DNA from 3 places in the Thermoanaerobacter sp. YS13 genome. Region 3 is predicted to be linked to each of the others. Evidence: riboswitches for the same ligand, from Rfam matches in the RefSeq annotation. Region 3 holds a riboswitch; each other region holds the start of a gene.
What was found. A riboswitch is a leader RNA that binds a small molecule or an ion and turns the genes downstream of it on or off. The one in region 3 is predicted to bind cyclic di-GMP.
Positions count from the first base shown of each region.

Region 1: linked by a shared signal. The riboswitch ahead of gspE (type II secretion system ATPase GspE) and the one ahead of THYS13_RS00620 (sigma-54-dependent transcriptional regulator) in region 3 are both predicted to bind cyclic di-GMP.
Region 2: linked by a shared signal. The riboswitch ahead of THYS13_RS10480 (FapA family protein) and the one ahead of THYS13_RS00620 (sigma-54-dependent transcriptional regulator) in region 3 are both predicted to bind cyclic di-GMP.

Region 1 covers NZ_JOOI01000001.1:401,296-405,799, reverse strand. Annotated here, with positions in the region: gene THYS13_RS02035 (type IV pilus twitching motility protein PilT) at 1-948, opposite strand, end outside; gene gspE (type II secretion system ATPase GspE) at 954-2,630, opposite strand; cyclic di-GMP riboswitch class II at 2,656-2,739, opposite strand; gene aroE (shikimate dehydrogenase) at 2,743-3,597, opposite strand; gene THYS13_RS02020 (YqeG family HAD IIIA-type phosphatase) at 3,587-4,087, opposite strand; gene sigK (RNA polymerase sporulation sigma factor SigK) at 4,151-4,504, opposite strand, start outside.
Region 2 covers NZ_JOOI01000002.1:531,402-535,905, forward strand. Annotated here, with positions in the region: gene THYS13_RS10470 (FTR1 family protein) at 52-846, opposite strand; gene THYS13_RS10475 (DUF302 domain-containing protein) at 1,179-1,568, opposite strand; cyclic di-GMP riboswitch class I at 2,052-2,138, shown strand; gene THYS13_RS10480 (FapA family protein) at 2,419-3,972, shown strand; gene THYS13_RS10485 (bifunctional diguanylate cyclase/phosphodiesterase) at 4,004-4,504, shown strand, end outside.
Region 3 covers NZ_JOOI01000001.1:134,915-139,418, forward strand. Annotated here, with positions in the region: gene THYS13_RS00610 (glycoside hydrolase family 65 protein) at 1-773, shown strand, start outside; gene THYS13_RS00615 (S8 family serine peptidase) at 815-2,545, opposite strand; cyclic di-GMP riboswitch class I at 2,894-2,981, shown strand; gene THYS13_RS00620 (sigma-54-dependent transcriptional regulator) at 3,044-4,375, shown strand.

The sequences.
Region 1 (4,504 bases), 270 kb from region 3:
TGTCATCATGCCAAACTTGCTGCCTGTTTGAACTGCCGACTGTATTTGGAAAGTTTTACCTTCTCTTATGAGATTTTTTATAGCAGGAGTGGCAATCATAACTTCTGTTGCAACTACTCTCCCGCTGTTATCTTTTTTGGGAATAAGTTGCTGCGAAATAATACCCTCTAAAACATTAGAAAGCTGTATTTTTATCTGCTGCTGTTGATGGGGAGGAAAAACATCAATAATCCTATCGATCGTCTTTACAGCTCCTATTGTGTGAAGAGTGGATAAAACAAGATGACCTGTCTCAGCAGCAGTTATGGCAATTTGAATAGTTTCTAAATCCCTCATCTCTCCAACTAATATAACATCTGGGTCTTCCCTTAAAGCAGCCCTTAAAGCAGAAGCGAAAGATGCCGCATCGTAACCAATTTCTCTTTGATTTACTATGCTTTTGTTGTGTTTATGTAAATATTCTATAGGATCTTCAAGGGTAAGAATATGGCATGTCCTTCTAGAATTTATCCAATCCACCATTGAAGCTAACGTAGTAGATTTACCACTACCTGTAGGTCCTGTCACCAGTATAAGCCCTCTTGTCTTTAAAGCTAAGTCTTTAAGTATTGGAGGAAGCCCCAATTCTTCTATGGAAGGAATCCGCAAAGCTACTGACCTTATTGCAAGACTATAACTTCCCCTCTGTTTATAGACATTTATTCTAAACCTTCCTAATCCTGTAACTGAATAAGACAAGTCAATGTCCCCATTTTGCTCTAATTTTCGCAATTGGTCACTTGTCAATAAATCTTTCACTATTTCTTCTGTCTGCCCAGGAGTGAAAGGTTCACCTTTTACTTTTTCTAAATAACCATTAATTCTAAGAACTGGAGGCACTCCCACCGTTATATGCAAATCAGAAGCTTTTTTTTCAACTACTAATTCTAAAAGTCCTTTTGTATCCATATGCATCAATCCTCGTACGTTAGTCGTAACATTTCATCAATTGTAGTTTTTCCTTCTAATGCAAGTTTTTTGGCACTTTCCCTCAAAGTTTTCATTCCATTTTTCACCGCTTGTTCTTTAATTACATCAGAAGAAGCTTTGGAGTTTATAAGCTCTCTGATATCAGAAGTGATAGTCATTATCTCATATATAGGAATTCTTCCTCTATATCCTGTTTTATTACAAACAGGGCATCCCTTCCCTCTGTATAAAGTAATGTCTTCCTTCTCCTCTAGTCCCAGTATTTTTTTCTCACTCTCTGAAGCTTTATAAGAAATTTTACAATTATCGCATATTTTTCTCGCTAGTCTTTGAGCAATAACGCCAACCACAGCAGAAGAAACAAGATAAGGTTCTATACCCATATCAATAAGCCTTGTCACTGCCCCTGCTGCATCATTTGTGTGCAGAGTAGAAAGAACCAAATGCCCCGTTATAGCAGAGCGGATAGCTATCTCTGCAGTTTCTGTATCCCTAATTTCTCCAATCATGACAACATCCGGATCTTGTCTTAAAATAGACCGAAGAGCAGTAGCAAAAGTAAGACCTGCTTTTTCATTAACTTGCACTTGATTTATTCCTTCTATGGAATATTCAACGGGATCTTCCACAGTTATTATATTGATATTAGGTTTGTTAAGCTCTTTTAACATGGCGTACAAAGTTGTGGTTTTTCCACTGCCTGTAGGACCAGTCAAAAGTACTATACCATGAGGTCTTTTTATCAGCTTATCAAAAAGTGCCACGTCTTTTTCATCAAAGCCCAACTGTTCTTTTGTCATCACGAAATTTTCTTTATCCAAAAGCCTTAAAACTAATTTTTCTCCAAAAACAGTAGGCAAAGAAGAAACCCTCACATCTATATTCTTTTCGTTTGAAACAAACTCAAACCTTCCGTCCTGTGGAAGTCTCCTCTCTGCAATATTCATGTTTGCCATTATTTTTACCCTTGTTACCACTGGAGCATGAGTGCTTTTTATAGTTCTCATAGCCTCTGTTAATTGTCCATCTATCCTAAATCGAATCCGCAAGTCCTTCTCTGTAGGTTCAATGTGAATATCTGAAGCTCTATTTTTTATTGCCTGTTCAATTATAGAATTTACAAAGCGTACAGCAGGCGCATTTTGCACTTCTTCCAGAATTTCATTTGGCAGCTCATTCGCAGGTTCACTTTGGAATTCCTTTTTAAAATCTTGGACTGCTTTCTCTGCCTGTTCTCTTCCGTAAATTCTATCTATAGCTTTTAGGATGCTACTTTCAGAAGCAATCAATGGTTTTACATTTTGCTTTGTTAAAATTTTTACATCGTCAATAGCAAAGATATTGAGAGGGTCTGCCATTGCTACCAATATACCATCTTCATCTTTTTTTATAGGAATAATAGTATATCTTTTAGCAACAGCTTCAGGAATTAATTTTGCCACCTCTGGGTCAATATAGTATTTTTGCAAATCTACATGTGGAATACCTAATTGAAATTCTAAAGCCTCTAGTATTTGGTTTTCTGTAACATACCCCAATTTAATAAGAACTTTTCCTAATTTTTCTCCTGTTTTATTCTGAATTTCTATTGCGTGTTTTAGTTGTTCTTCTGTTATAAGCCCTACCTCAACTAAAAGCTCCCCTAGCTTTTTCTTGGCCATAAAATATACCTCCAAAATAATAAAGCCGACATAAAGCCGGTTGCACCACTGTATCCGTGAGGCGTAAAGTGCCCACATATAGCCTCACTTCATCTACTCTTTATAAAATATTCTACAAATTATTCATAATTCCTTCTTTTAAATGCATGTATACTAAATTTTTGTCGAAAAATCCCCCTGTCCATAATTTAAAAGAATAATTAGCTTGATTTACCAACATAGAAAGTCCATTAGAATATTTTATTCCATTTTTTTTAGCATATTTTAAAAAAACAGTTTCAAAAGGATTATATATAACATCATAGACAAATTTAGCCTTTGAAACTACTTTTTCACTGACAGGTGAATCTTCAACCTTTGGATACATTCCTACGCTTGTAGTATTAACAAGCATGTCTATTTCTGGTATTTCTTCTACTTCATTTATACTGCAGTAATCACATGGAATCTTAAATTCCTTCTTAATGTACTCTGACAAATCTTTTGCTCTCTCAACACTTCTATTAGCAACTATTATCGAATCTATTCCATCTAAAGCAAGTGCGACACAAACAGCCTTAGAAGCTCCACCAGCTCCTAAAACAACTGCTTTTCTTCTTTCAATTTTTTCCCCTGCTTCTGTTAATGAATCTATGAAGCCATAAACATCTGTATTATATCCTTTTAATATTCCTCCTTCATTAACTACAGTATTGACTGCGCCAATTTTTAATGCTTCTTCTGAGACCACATCTAAGTAGTCAATTATTTTCTCCTTATGAGGGACAGTTACATTAACTCCTCTTATTCCTAAAGCTTTAACTCCTTTTACTGCTTCTTCAAGCTTTTCCGGCAAAACATTAAAAACAGTGTAGACACAATTTAAATTTAAAGAATTAAAAGCATAGTTATGTATTAAAGGTGATAAGCTATGTTCTACAGGATGGCCTATAAGACCATACAGTTTAGTATTTGCATTAATTTTCATATTCCTCAATCCTTTTAAGTACGTGTCTTTCTGCCCTTCTCATAAGCTTGGTCCACCCTAATTCCTCTTGAGATAAAGGTTTTACCAAAATAGTGTACAATCCTGCTCTTTTTCCACCAAAAATATCAGTAAATATTTGGTCCCCTATTAAAGCTGTTTCATTAGGCTTAGCATTTAAAATCTTTAAAGCCTTTTTAAAAGCTCCTTTTCTCGGCTTAATGGCCCAAGCTATTCCAGGTACACCAACTTTTTCTTTAAATTCATTCACTCTTCTTTTAGTGTTATTTGAAATAAGGCAAATTTTAAACCCTTCTTTTTTTACTTTTTCAAGCCATTCAATAGTCGTTTTATCGGGAAATTTTGATTTTTGAGGCACTAAAGTGTTGTCAATATCTAAGACAAGACTGGTAATTCCCTTTTCTTTTAAAAAGTTTAAATTGATATCATAGATATTTTCCACTATAATATCAGGAATTAACTTTTTATACATATGTTCACCTCATTTTGTTAAAATTATATAATAAAAAAAAATAAACTGTCAATACAAACAGTTTTACATGGAAAGCTCTTTAAAAAGCTTATTTAAAGCCTTCTTCTCAATCCTTGAAACATATGATCGAGATATGCCAAGCATCTTTGCTATTTCTCTTTGAGTTCTAACTTTCCCATTGTACAGACCATACCTCATTTCTATAATTAACCGTTCTCTATTTTTTAAAACGCTGTTCATTTTACTGTACAACTTTTTAATTTGCAGTTTTTTCTCTACTTGCTCTGATATTTCATCTTCTTCTGTGCCGAGAACATCCATTAAAGATATCTCATTGCCCTCTTTATCAACACCAATAGGATCCTGTAAAAAAATCTCTCCTTTCAACTTTTTTTCCGCTCGTATAGACATAAGTAT
Region 2 (4,504 bases), on a different contig from region 3:
ACTACTTCGTTTTCACACACCTCCGACCTTTCGGAGGTTTCTCCCAATGTATTAGGAGGTTTCTTTCGAACTATTCATAAACATTTTACCTACAGTCAATATATAAGCACTATATGCAATGATCTGCATTAAAGACGGAGTGCTTTCGTATCCAATAAACGCGTGCAGTAACTTACCTAATAAACTTTCATCTGGAATTAACCATTCTAGGCTCCATACTTTTTCAATTATCGGAGGTATTATTCCCAATTCTCCTAATGCACGAATTGCATGAGAAGTCAAACCTGCTGCAATGAATATCAAAAGCCAGCCAGTTATCACAAAGAATTTCCTTAAATTCAATTTTATTGTTGTTTTGTATAATAATACAGATATTATTGCAGCTATAAATAACCCCGCAAATGAGCTTAATAATAAACCTTCGTCTTTTAAGGCGGTCAAGAATAGTGCCGTTTCTATCCCTTCTCTTATCACTGTTACAAATGCTAATATTGTTATGCCCCATACCTGATTATTTGACAAAGCTTTATCAACCTTTGCTTGAAGTTCACCTTTGATATTCTTGCTCTGCTTTTGCATCCAGACAACCATATATGAAAGGATAATAATGGCTATCGCTGCAACAACTATTTCAAATAATTCAGCACTTTCGCCCTCAAAACTAATTTTTAAAGCCCGGAATATAAACGAAATAACAACACTCAAAACTATAGCACCAATAGCGCCCAGCCATACGTGTTTAAAGTACTTTTTTTGGTTGATTTTTGTAAGGTATCCTAATAGTATACCTATGACTAAAAAAGCCTCAAGTCCTTCGCGGATTGTAATTAATATACCTGCTATCATAAAAAACCTCCTTATAGATTATGATAATCATTATCAATTTGATTTTAAAATAAACATATCGATTTTGTCAACTTTTTTATATTATCTCAATGAATAAATTTCGAACTTTTACTATGACACTAAGACAAGGAGGTCGCCTGACGGGGTACCCTGCCGGAACCTGAAGGTCGAGCTTTAATTTTGTCGCTTTGGAACATCGGAGCGACGATGCAAAATATCCTATTTAAAAAATTTTTGACTTTGTCAACAAACTCACCAGTTATGCATTTAGAAGCATAACTGGTGAAATACTGTTTTCAGAACACTGGATAATTTTAAAAGACACAGAAGTATTAAACAACCTTATTGATTATTTTTATTAAACGTTCTTCAATTTCTTTCGCAATGTCTTTAATTTCTACATTATTGTTGTCCATATGTGAGAATAATTGAGCTAATTTTAAAACACCTACTTTTGTTTCTTTTGTATTTTCTATAATTACAATTTTACATGGTAGAAAGTAGCTTGCCATTGGGTCAATTGCGATAATTTTTGCAGCGGCGTTAGGATTGCAAACTTCTAAAATTGTTACATTGTGATTATAAGGCAGCCCTTTTTCAGCGAGTTTTTTGTGCAATTCAAATTCCAATAAGACACCAAAGCTTTCCTCTTTAAGTTCTTTTTTTAAGTCCTCAATCAACTCTGTTGTTTTTTTAGAAGTAGTTAACGTGAAGTCAAACATAGTTTTTCCTCCTCTCATTTATCTTTTTTCTTTGGTAAAAATTTTGTGTGTACTCTTACCATAAGATTATTTTAAATTAAAAATTTGAAGAAAATGTGAAGAAAAATTTACTAAGAGATTATTTTATAGGCATTAGAACTCCTTAGATACTTGCTGATAAAAAGACGTGAAAAATTATTTATTTTTTGGGAAAGGATTAAATATACAATTAATAAAAGATAATAAACAACTTTTCTAATTTTTTTTTTTTTTTTTTTTTTTTTTTTTTTTTTTTTTTTTTTTTTTTTTTTTTTTTTTTTTAATTTTTAAGAAGGAATTATGCTTTTTTTGTCGAATATAGTACTTTAACAGATAATAATGTAAAAATTATTATTTATATTATGTATCTTTACTTTTGTAAGTAAGTTATAACTTGAAAACAATTAAAAAAATTTATATTGTCTTTTTCTCAAAAAAATAATCATTCAAATACATTAAATAATATTCTGAAAAAGGCAAACTTACCGAAAGGTAAGGACGCAAAGCCACAGGTCTAAGGCATGCAGATGCTATGACGGCTGGGTTGCCAACTTGTAAATTTAAATCTAGTACTTGTAATGTTTTGTAGTTATAAAAGTAGGCAACCGAGGCAGTTGCCTACTTTTAGTATGTGTGCCCAGCATGGGCTAAGCTAAAACTGCCTGAATCTCATGCATTAAATGTGACAAGTATAGAGGAGGAAGGCTATCATTTTTATCAAGAGAGGTCTAAATGGAATGCTCAAGCAGAGAAATACAGTTGGATATTCGAAAGTCCGTTAAGGTCATAGTACTTGTTAAATCCAGACCGCCTAACATACGGAGGCATTTTTATGAAAATCGAATTAAGTGATGTATTGAAAAGAATGGGATTTACTTTGGAAATCCCAGATGATGAAATGGCTGTAATCTTAAAAAGAGTCTTTTTTTCTTCGGGGAGTGATGTGGATTTTCATGAGTTTTTAAATATACTGGAAAGCGATCTTCGTAAGAATGGAATTATAGTGAGTGTAGATAAAAGTGCGTTAATTAGCGTATATACCCAAAATAAAAAAGAAGCAGTAATAGCAAGAGGAATACCATATAAAAGTGGCAGGGATGGTTATCTGGAATTTATTATAAAAACCGATAAGCCGAGAATTCTTTATACCGAAACATTCTCTGAAGAAGATATATTTAAGATGGCAAGTATACCCTTTGCAAGAAAAGGTGATGTTATCGGAAAGCTGCATAAACCCATAAAAGGTGAAAATGGAATTAGCGTAAGGGGTAGAATTATAAATGCACCGCCTGTAAGAGACGTTGAAGTAAAAATTTTAAGTAATTCCATAGTTTTTAAAGAAGATGAAAATAAGATAGTTGCAATGGCTGATATAAGACCGGTTGTACATAAAAAAGACGAAAATGATAAATTTGTATATTTTTTTAATTCTATTCCTATGTTAATTTACGAAGGAAGTATCACGAAGAATTCAAGGCCTGTAACATTCGATGGTGATGTTATAATAAACGGAAATGTCGAAAAAGGTAATCAAATAATTGTTTCAGGAAATGTTCAGATACTTGGTTCAGTTTACGAATCAGCAATTCATGGAGGGCAAAATATTATTATCTATGGTGGAATTGTTGATAGCCAATTACATGCCGGTTTTTTACCAGAAAATATTTTTGATAAAATAGAACTTCACGCTGTAAATCTTATTGTTGAGAAATTATCGGCAATTTTTGCCCATATTAAAGAACTACCAACTGTTATGAATAATTCCAGAGATCTAAGCGAGAAAATCAAATTAATCGAAACCTTAAAAGAAGAATTAAAAACATCATCAAGAGAAATAAGTATGACACGCAGTTCAAAGGTATTTCAAGATCTTCTAGAGTATTTAAAAAGTCTCGCTAAAACGCTCAACAACATCTTGGATTATGATATTATTGGTCTTATAAAACATTTGAATTCGTTAAAAGAAATCTTTGAAAAAATCCTCTTCATATCAAGTGTTCTAGACGAGGAACATGAAAACAAGGGACATATACTTGCAAAATGGGTTCATGATAGCAAAATTTACGCTGTGAAGGACGTAATTATAACCTCAGAAGCAGGTTGTTATAATACAAAAATTTCTACAAATGGTTCGGTTTCTATTAATGGCAAGGTTAAAATGAGTACGATCGAATTTAAGAAAAATATTTTCATAAAAGAAGCCGGATCGCTTGGCGTCGGCAGTCACGTATTATTAAAGGGGAGTAGAAATTCAATAGTAAAAATTCTTTACGGATATGAAGGAGTCGAATTATACTTTGATAAAATAGGCTACAAATTAAAAAATGGTGAAAAAATAAAATTATATTTGGACAAAGATGAAAAAGTCGTTGAAGACATTATTTAAAAAATTTACCTTGCAGAGTGGGAGCTTTTTCATGAATCTGTTTGATTTTGTAGAATCTATTATTTTGTCCAGCATATCCTCAACACCGCCGATCGAATATGAAAGGATGATTTATGTGCTGAAGAGAAAGGAACTTAGAGATAAGAAGTATTATTATGATTATTTGACCCACCTTCCAAACAGATATTTTTTATATGAGTATTATAGCTCCAGCAATTGCCAATTTGTTGTTGCACTCCTTGATTTTGATAATTTTACATACATTAACGATTCCTATGGACATCATTTTGGGGATAAAGTGTTAGTTGAAATAAGCAATATGCTGATTGAAATAGTAAAAGAAAAGGGAAAGATTTTCAGGTTTGGTGGTGATGAGTTCGTTGTTCTTTTTCACTGTAATCTGGATGAAGCAATAAGCGTTATAGAAGATGTTATAGAAAAATTTAATTATATTTTCAAAGTTGAGGAAAGAGATATCTTAACAACAGTGAGCGCCGGCATTTATGTATCAAAAATAGGCGAACATATGGAT
Region 3 (4,504 bases):
CAAATAAAATGAAAAAAGAAGTGCCTGAGAAATACCAAAAAATTGCTTCTAAGTTAAATCTAAAAGATCAAGAAATTAATGCGTGGAAAAAAGCTGCTGACAATATGTACCTTCCTTATTCAAAAGAACTTGACATTATACCACAGGATGACAGTTTTTTGTATAAAGAAAGGATAACAGTAGATCAAATACCACAAGATCAATTTCCACTTTTATTGCACTGGCATTACCTAAATATTTATAGATATCAAATATGCAAACAGCCTGATGTGTTGCTTTTGATGTTTTTACAGAGAGAAAAATTTACTAAAGATGAACTTAAAAAGAATTACGATTATTATGAACCTATTACTACTCACGACTCTTCCTTGTCGCCAGCTATATTTAGCATACTAGCCAATGAAATAGGATATACTGACAAAGCTTATAAATACTTTATGATGACTGCAAGAATGGATTTGGACGACTACAATGACAATGTTAAGGATGGAATTCATGCTGCTTCTATGGCAGGAACATGGAGTGCAGTTGTGAATGGCTTTGGTGGAATGAGGGTTTATACAAATGAACTTCATTTTGAGCCGAGATTGCCAAAAGAATGGAATTTGCTCTCTTTTAATGTGAGATACAAAGGTAGAAAAATAAATATCAAATTAACCAAAGAAAGTGTTGTGTTTGCACTATTAGAAGGAGAACCTATAGAAATCTACTGCTTTGACGAAAAAATTTTACTTGAAAAAGGAGAAAATAAAGTAGAAAGTCGTAAAAATTAAAGAAGTATGGAGCCAATCGGCACCATACTTCTTTAATTTTTTTATATGTCGTTATTTGAAAGCGTGAGGGAACCGCCACCCGTACTTAAATCAAAGTAATAATTTCCACTGCCTCTATATGAATATACTTTGATATAATAGGTTCCCGTTTGTGTTGGAATATATGTTATTGTTTCCTGCCTTTGTGTTCCAGTTGAACTTTTAACAAGAGTACCAGTTGGGTCATAGAGGTATATATCGAAATCAGGGTTATAGTTTGCCCAATCAGGTATTATGAAAGTTATTGCGATAGGATATGATGTGTCTGTCACGTTAAATGTCCAAATGTCACTGTAACCAGACCCAGGGAGTGAATTTTTAGCATAATAATGGTTTGGCACAGATATATTAGTTCCTGTGAAATTTCCAGCTGTTTTAATTGCTTCATATGCATCCAATCTTCCTGCACCATAGTCAATGTTTTTGCTTGGAGTCCCCCAACTTTTTGCAGTAGTCATTATTATATTTTTTACATCAAGTGGTGCAAGGTTTATATTTGCACTAAGCATAAGGGCTACTGTACCTGCTACAAAAGGTGTAGCCATACTTGTACCACTGTATGTCACATAACCATTTATAGAATTTGCTTTTGCGGCAGTTATATTATATCCGGGTGCTGCAATGTCAGGTTTTATCCTTCCGTCAGCTGTGGGACCACGGCTGGAGAAGCTTGCAAGGTTGAATCCAAGTTCTCCTACATCCGCCATTGCTGCAACGGTTATGGCTTTTTCTGCTGCACCAGGTGATCCTATGGTGTACCTTGCAGGGCCTGAATTTCCAGCTGCAACTACTACTACAATTCCGCTATCTACGGCGCTGTTTACTGCTAATGAGGTAGAGTCAGTTCCATCAGAACTTGTAGAAGTTCCAAGGCTTAAATTTATGACTTTGATTCCGTATACATCTTTGTTTTGAACAGCCCAATCAATTCCTGCCGTTACAGTACTCATACTTCCGCTTCCATTTGAATCAAGTACTTTTATTCCTACCAAAGCTGCACCAGGTGCAACACCTGTATAAAGGCTGTTACCTGCCCCAGTGCCTGCCGCAATGCTTGCTACATGAGTCCCATGTCCATTATCATCGTAAGGGGTAGTTTTACCGTTTACAAAATCTTGCCATCCTATTATTTTGCCACCAGCAAGGTCAACATGGGAACCATCAATGCCTGTATCAATAATTGCTATTACTATATCATTTTTGGAGTAGGAGGAAGGATTACCATCTTTGTTTCCAGTTACGCCAAAGTCATTTCTCGCTTTTGTAACGCCAAACCATTTTGTTGCAGTGTCTAATGTCGCATATACAGGCTCGTCATACTCAATTTGTTTTACTATATCCAATTTTGACAAAGCGTTTATTTGTCCTTTAGTTAAAGTAGCAGCAACTCCTGGAATAATTTTGTATTTATGCTTTATATTAAACTTTCCAATGGATTTAGAAATATTCAATAGTTCGTTATCATCTATGTTTTTGTTGAAGGTTATTACGACAGGGAATTCCGCACTGTCAGGCTTATCAGTAAGCTTTGCTTCCAGGTTATCAAAAATTTTGTTTTTGTTAGAATCTTGCATCAAAACTTTTTGAATTTGAGGCGAGTAATTTTTTGTTGGAGAGTCGCCAGATAAGTTTATTAAGTTGGGCTGAGCTTGGACTAATACTCCACTTAGCGACATTAAAGATACAATTAACACAAAGGTCAGTAAAGCTTTTAATATTTGTCGGCTCTTCATTTTTTCTTACCTCCTTAAAAATTTAATATTTTTTAAAATTTAAGTCAGCACTTCTAGTCGCTAAGTGAAACTGTTTTTTGTTTATCATCTCCTTTCTCTAAGATTTATTTTCTATAATAAAACTCAAGCAATTTTTATGCCAGTTCACTGTATATGGACAAAATTAATAAAAGTTTTTGAAATGTATAATTTTTTATACACATTTTTATACACAAAAGAATGGATAAACACATACATTTAGAAATTAGTATAAATTTAACGAATTATGTAGAAAAAATCTTTTTTAAAAATAGAAGGAAAATTCATATTTATGTCGAAATAGTAATATAGGGAAATTAAATAAATTTTTGTTGAAAAAGGCAAACTCGTCGAAAGGCGGGGACGCAAAGCCACGGGTCTAATGCAATAGTTTTGCTATGATAGCCGGGCTACCAACATTTATATATGACCTCCTGCCTTTTGGTAGGAGGTTTATAAATTAAGGAAGTGGTGTTTTATATGACTAATAAGGAAAAAATTTATAATGTTATTGTAGAAAAAAGTAAAGAATTTGATATTCAAAATTTTTTGATAAGTAGAAAAGGTGGAATCACTACGGAAGAAGTAGCACAACTCTTAAAAATGGCTCGACCCAATGTGTCTTTTATTTTAAATCATCTTGTAAGAGAAGGGAAAATAGTTAAAATTATTTCAAAACCCGTGTATTATATTGAAAAAGATAGATTAGCTTATTTTTTAGGGAATAAGGTTAAAGAAGAAATGCTTCTAAAAGACTTAATTGATTTTTTACACTTAAGAAAAGGAAAAGAATGTGCTTTTGAAAATATAATAGGACATGATGGCAGCCTCAAAGGACAAATAGAACAGGCCAAAGCAGCTGTATTATATCCTCCTTATGGGCTCCACACTCTTATCATAGGACCGCCGGGCTCTGGTAAATCTTTTTTCGCGGAGATGATGTACAAATTCAGTCTTCAAAATGGTAGGGTAGGACCTCTGGAAGTGTTAAACTGCGCGGATTACTATAACAATCCTCAACTTCTTATGTCTCATTTGTTTGGACATGTTAAAGGGGCTTATACTGGAGCTGATGTAGATAAGATAGGTTTAGTCGAAAAAGCCGATAAAGGGATATTATTCCTTGACGAGGTTCACCGCCTACCTCCAGAGGGCCAGGAGATGCTCTTTTACCTTATTGACAAAGGAGTGTATAAAAGATTAGGAGATACTGTTGAAAGAAGGGCTAACTTAATGATTATAGCAGCTACTACAGAGAAACCAGGTTCCTTTCTTTTAAAGACTTTTATGAGGAGAATACCCGTTGTCATTCAACTTACTTCTTTTGAGGAGAGACCTCTTGAGGAAAAAATTGAAATGATTATTCATCTTTTTAAAGAAGAAGCCAAACGCCTAAACTTAAATATTGTTGTACGTCCGGAAGTAATTTCTTTGTTTTTGTCTTTGCAATATGAAGGAAATATTGGGGAATTGAAATCTCTCCTTCAATTAATTTGCTCTAAAGCTTTTTTAATGAACTATGGGACAAAGAGGAATTTTTTAAAAATTGATCTTACTTTGTTACCTCAGAATTATTTAAAACTAGGGCTAAATGATAGAGTAGTTTTTGATAAATTTTTAATCATTTCTCCTGAAAAAGAAAAGAAAATAGATAGATATGATTTTTATGAATTTATCGCTATGAAATATCATGAATTAAAAGAAAGGGGAATTAAGGGGATGTTACTTGAAAAGGGAATAATCGATTGTATTAATAACTTTTTAGAAAGCATTTTGGAGGATAATTTTAGAAAAAATGGGAATTTTCCATAGATTAGTATATCTAAGAATATATCACTATAACATATCATCACGGAGATATTTTTAATTAATGGTGGATTATCGGGAAATACGAAGGATGACAATATTAATAGAAGAGTTTATAATTGTAATCGAATTAAC